DNA from 2 places in the Streptomyces sp. NPDC088147 genome. Region 1 is predicted to be linked to the other one. Evidence: riboswitches for the same ligand, from Rfam matches in the RefSeq annotation. Region 1 holds a riboswitch; the other holds the start of a gene.
What was found. A riboswitch is a leader RNA that binds a small molecule or an ion and turns the genes downstream of it on or off. The one in region 1 is predicted to bind cobalamin.

Region 2: it holds a riboswitch for cobalamin, as region 1 does, so the genes downstream of both, ACIOGX_RS36035 (ribonucleoside-diphosphate reductase subunit alpha) here and ACIOGX_RS35320 (RNA-guided endonuclease TnpB family protein) in region 1, are expected to answer to the same signal.

The regions. Positions count from the first base shown of each region.
Region 1 is NZ_JBIUSY010000013.1:40,702-43,610, forward strand. It holds gene ACIOGX_RS35315 (DUF302 domain-containing protein) at 52-576, opposite strand; cobalamin riboswitch at 1,051-1,186, shown strand; gene ACIOGX_RS35320 (RNA-guided endonuclease TnpB family protein) at 1,622-2,909, shown strand, end outside.
Region 2 is NZ_JBIUSY010000014.1:72,855-75,763, forward strand. It holds gene ACIOGX_RS36035 (ribonucleoside-diphosphate reductase subunit alpha) at 1-2,034, opposite strand, end outside; cobalamin riboswitch at 2,187-2,328, opposite strand; gene mctP (monocarboxylate uptake permease MctP) at 2,455-2,909, opposite strand, start outside.

The DNA of each region.
Region 1 (2,909 bases):
CCATCGGCCTCGACTTCGAACGACGCTCTGGAGGTGGCCCGCTCTCTGAACTTACTCCGAGTGCCGGGCGAATTCCTGCGAAGCATCGACACCGCAAACCCGCAGCAGATTGACCACGATGCGATCCAGATCCTCCCCGACTTTCGTCACCTCTGGAATTCCGAGACTGCCGAATTCGTCGCTTGGTCGATGCATGCTGAACACCGCATTGCCGTCGCCGTCGCTGTACACCAGCATCCGCAAGGGCGCATAGAGGAGCGCCTTCGGATCATGACGGAACATGGTCTCGGCGATGACGTGATTGCCGGTCAAGTACTCCATCGACCTGGTGTTGTGTCCTGCGATACTGAACAGTGAGGTGCCATTGATCCGGGCGTAGCGGACCAGGTCATTGGGCGCGCTCACGGCCATCGCGGCGCGAACGTCGTCCCAACTGCCCCCGGTTTCGGCAATGCGTTCCATCGATCCCGGATCGAACGCGGGCGCCGCTTTCTCGAATGCGTTCACGAAGTCGTCGTAGGAAATTCCCGTGGAAACGTCTACCCGGGTCACGGTGTGGCTGTGTCGGCTGGCCATGCGATAGCTCCCTGATTTTGGGATCAATGCTTCAAGGCAGCCCACGTAACCGGCCGGCGGAGCCTGCGGGAATGACACGGGAATGCCCGGCTACCACGATCTCCCCCTGATTGAAATTTACGATATGACGGGCTCACCGCCGGGGCAAATCGAGCGAAGCGACGTGCCCGGCGTGAGCTGCGCGGCCGGGCTGGAGTCAGAATGCGGGGATAGCGGCCGGGACGACACGTCAGGCCCTCGGTGAGGACGGGCCCGAAGGAGTGCGCTGCCGGCGCGGTGGAGGTGACCGCCCCTCGCCGGGGTGGGACCAGCGACTCTGGAACGGTACCCGGACAGTGTCGCGGCGGAACGGTACCCGGACAGCGTCGCGGCCCAGTGGCGCGCGAAGATGTACGAGGCCCTCTTCCCCCTCCGGGGCCTGCCCTCCCGCGATTGGGTCTGGTGGTAATCCGTCAACCAGCCGTAGCATGCGGTGACTTCGGTATCCGGAGCGACAACTGAATGCGTGCGTGACTGGGGGAAGCCGGTGGGAATCCGGCGCTGACCTGCAACCGTATGCGGCCCGTCCGGGCCGTGAGTCGGAACACCCGGCGCGTGACGTGCACCGCTTCCCACTGTCATGGTCTGCAGCGCGAAGCCCGCAGCTCCGGTCTGCTGCGCCCCGCCGCGCGGTTTGCGCATGGACGGTGGCGGCGGACTGTCGGGTGCGGTCTGGGCGGCAGACGTCCCACACCAGGAAGGCACTTCCGTGCACCTGATATCTGTCCGCCGTACTCTCGCGGCCACGGCCGCCCTCGGTCTGGCTCTCACCCCGTTGTGTGTGATCACCGCTCCGGCCGTTTCCGGTGCGCGATCTACGCCGACACCTCGGCGCCGCGCACGAACCTGAGGACCGGGGCGGCTGAAGCAGCCCGGTCCGTCCGGGCCCCACACGCTCCCTGTCGACAGCCGGTCATCTTCCCGGCCGGGCACTGACCACATCCGCATCCCGCAGCGTGCGGTTCGCGCGGAAAACCGCAGGACAGGACGGACAAGGAGGTTTCTCATGCCGGTCGAACGTTGCGTTGTCCAGCAAGCGTACAAATACGCCCTGGACCCGACTCCCAGGCAGGAGCGTGCCTTCCTCTCCCATGCGGGCGGCGCCCGCTTCGCCTACAACTGGGGCATCGCCCGCACCGCTGACGCGCTCGACGCCTACGCCGCCGAAAAGGCCGCGGGAGTCGGAGAACCAGCTACCCGCATCCCCGGACACTTCGATCTGTGCAAGGCGTGGACGGTATGGAAGGACACCACCGAGTGGACCGACCGGGCAACCGGCACCACCACGGTCGGCGTCGCCTGGGTCGCGGACAACTACTCCGGTACGTACCAGGCCGCCCTGCGGGACGCGGCCGAAGCCTGGAAGAGGTTCTTCAAGGCCCGCAAGAGCGGAGCACGCCGTGTCGGCCGTCCCCGCTTCAAACGGAAAGGCCGCGTCCGCGACTCCTTCCAGCTCCACGGAGGTGGACTGCAGATCGTCGACGGCAAGCACATCAGGCTTCCCAGGATCGGCACGGTGAAGACGTTCGAGTCCACCCGCAAGATCGGCCGCCTTCTGCGCAAGGACGAGGTGCCCTGCCCCGCCTGCGACACGATGGGCAGGGTCCCGGCCGCCGCCGCGGGAAGGTCCGACAGGTGCTCGGCCTGCAAAGCAACCGGCGCGGTCCCGGCGGCCCGTATCGTACGCGGAAGCGTCTCCCGTGACTCGTCCGGCCGCTGGTTCGTCTCCCTGACTGTCGCACGCGTCCGTGAGATCCGTACCGCCCCGTCCGTGCGGCAGCGCTCCGGCGGCCCGCTCGGCATCGACTTCGGTGTCCGCGACATCGCCACCCTCTCCACCGGCACCACCATCCCCAACCCCCGTAGCCTCGAAGCTCACTTGAAGCGTCTGAAGGGCGCGCAGCAGGCCCTCGCCCGCTCCCGGAAAGGATCAGTCCGCCGGGACGGAATCACCCGCCGTATCGGCCGCCTCCACGCCCGCGTCCGGAACCTGCGCGCGGACTTCATCGCCAAGGCCACCACACGCCTGATCCACGCCCACTCCGTCATCGCGGTCGAAGGCTGGGACGTCCAGCAAACCGCACAGCACGGATCCCCCCAGCTTCCGGCGAAGGTCCGGAGCACCCGCAACCGCGCCCTCGCCGACACGGGAGTCGGCGCTGCCCGGTGGCAGCTCCAGTGCAAGGCGGCCTGGTACGGAGGCACCGTCGTGACCACCGACCGGCACGCACCCACCGGACGGCAGTGCTCCGCGTGCGGAACGGTAAAAACCACACCGCTCCGGCCCACGCAGG
Region 2 (2,909 bases), on a different contig from region 1:
GAAACCCGCCACCGAGCCGCTCGACTCGCGCAGCGCCTCGCGCGTCTGCGCGTCCCAGACGCCGAGCCGTTTCAGTTCGTCCACCAGGTACGAGTTGACCTGGAGGAACTCCCCGGAGAGCGTCTCGCGCTTGAAGAGGTTGGAGACCTGCGGCTCGATGCACTCGTACACGCCCGCGATCGAGGCGATCGTCGCCGTCGGGGCGATGGCGAGGAGCAGCGAGTTCCGCATGCCGGTCGTGGCGATCCGGGCGCGCAGCGCGTCCCAGCGCTCCGGCCAGTTCAGCTCCACGTCGTAGTGGTCGGGGTGCAGCACCCCGCGCGCCGTGCGCGTCTCGGACCAGGCGGGGAGCGGGCCGTTGCGCTCGGCGAGCGCGCAGGACGCCTCGTACGCGGCGAGCATGATCCGTTCGGCGATCTTCGTGGAGAGGGCGGCGGCCTCGGCGGAGTCGAAGGGCAGCCGCTTCTTGAAGAAGACGTCCTGGAGGCCCATCGCGCCCAGGCCCACCGGGCGCCACTTCGCGTTGGAGTTGCCGGCCTGCTCGGTCGGGTAGAAGTTGATGTCCACGACCCGGTCGAGGAAGGTCACGGCCGTACGGACGGTCTCGTCCAGCCGCTCCCAGTCGATGTCCCCCGACGCCAGCACGAACGCACCGAGGTTGATGGAGCCGAGGTTGCAGACGGCGGTCTCGCCGTCGTCCGTCACCTCCAGGATCTCCGTGCAGAGATTGGACGAGTGGACGACGCGGCCGGGCTCGGCGGTCTGGTTGGCCGTACGGTTCGAGGCGTCCTTGAAGGTCATCCAGCCGTTGCCGGTCTGGGCGAGGGTGCGCATCATCCGGCCGTACAGCTCCCGGGCCGGGATGGTCCTGCGCGCCAGTCCCGCGGCCTCCGCCTCGCGGTAGCGCGTGTCGAACGCGTCGCCCCACAGGTCGACCAGTTCCGGCACGTCGGCGGGGGAGAAGAGGGACCAGTCGCCGTCGGACTCGACCCGGCGCATGAACTCGTCCGGGATCCAGTGCGCGAGGTTCAGGTTGTGTGTACGGCGGGCGTCCTCGCCGGTGTTGTCGCGCAGCTCCAGGAACTCCTCCAGGTCCGCGTGCCAGGTCTCCAGGTAGACGCAGGCGGCGCCCTTGCGCCGGCCGCCCTGGTTGACGGCCGCGACCGAGGAGTCGAGGGTGCGCAGGAACGGGACGATGCCGTTGGAGTGCCCGTTGGTGCCCCGGATCAGCGAACCGCGCGAGCGGATACGGGAGTACGAGAGCCCGATGCCGCCCGCGTGCTTCGAAAGCCGCGCCACCTGGTGGTACCGGTCGTAGATCGAGTCCAGCTCGTCCAGCGGGGAGTCCAGCAGGTAGCAGGAGGACATCTGCGGGTGGCGCGTACCGGAGTTGAAGAGGGTGGGGGAGGAGGGGAGGTAGTCCAGCCGGCTCATCAGCCGGTAGAGCGCGGCGACCTCGTCGAGCGCGCGGGCGTTCTCGTCCTCGGCCAGTCCTGCGGCCACGCGCAGCATGAAGTGCTGCGGGGTCTCGATGACCTGGCGGGTGATCGGGTGGCGGAGCAGATAGCGGCTGTAGAGGGTCCGCAGCCCGAAGTAGCCGAAGCGGTCGTCGGCATCCTGGTCGATGAGCGCGTCGAGGACGTCGGCGTGGAGCGTGACGAAGGCGGCCGTACGGTCCGCGATCAGGCCCTCGCGGTGGCCGACGGCGACGGACGCGGAGAACGCCACGGCGCCCTGGTCCGCGGCCTCGTCGGCGATGGTGCGGGTCAGCAGCCTCGCCGCGAGCCGGGAGTAGGCGGGGTCCTCCGAGATGAGCCCCGCGGCGGCCTCGGTGGCGAGCGCGCGCAGCTCGGCCTCGTCCGACCGGGCGTTGCGGCCGCGCAGCGCGGCGGCGGCGACTCTTCCGGGGTCGGTGTCGGGCAGATCGGCGGTCAGGTCCGTCAGGGTCCGCAGCAGTGCGGTCCCGGGTCCGTCGGCCGCCCGCGCGGCGGCCTCGGAGATGCCTGAAGCCGGATCGGCTGGCGCGATGGTCACGTGGTGCTCTCCCTCGCTCGGCTCTGGGCCGTCGGGAAGGGGAGCGGGCTTGTTCTCGCGGTACGGAGCGCACGGCCCGGATGCGGGCAGCACGGCGTACGGCGCCCACCGGCCCATCCACGAGGCCCGGACGTCTCGGCGTCCGATTCGGTCGAATCGGACGCACTGTCGGCAGGTGTTCGGACTCGTGGGTACGGCAAAGCACACCACATCACACCGTTGCGGGACAGTTCCGGATTCGCACCGGATTCCCCTGCGTGACAGCGAGGTCGAGCATACATGTGGGGGCTGGCTCGGGTGCCACCCCCCAGATGTTGTGTCGTGCGTCATTCCGTTCGGGCCCGCGCGGACAAGCGAAAGGCCGCCGGATCCCCCTCGTAGCAAGGGATCCGGCGGCCCGTCGAGCCGTACGACAACCCGTCAGTGGCCTCCGGGGCCGCCCGCGGTCGCGGCCGGCAGTTCGGCCTTCACGCCCGGATCGCCCGCGTCCGCGGTGTAGTCGGCGGGGCTCGTCTCGTCCGTGCCCTCCGGCGCCTTGGCCGCGCGCAGGGCGAAGGTGAGCACCACCGTCACCACCAGGTTGAGGACGAACGCGGTGAGGCCGATGTAGCCGATCTCGCCCAGGCCGGGGATCTCCTTGGAGGAGCCGCCGAAGTGCGCCTGGGTCGGGCTGGCCACGCCGTACGCCGCCGCCGTGCCGTAGATCATGCCGACCGCCCAGCCCGCGAGCAGCGCCCAGCGGTGGAACCAGCGGGTGAACAGGCCGCCGACCAGCGCCGGCATCGTCTGGAGGATCCAGATCCCGCCCAGCAGCTGGAAGTTGATCGCGACCGTCTTGTCCATGGTCAGGACGAAGGCCAGCGCGCCCACCTTCA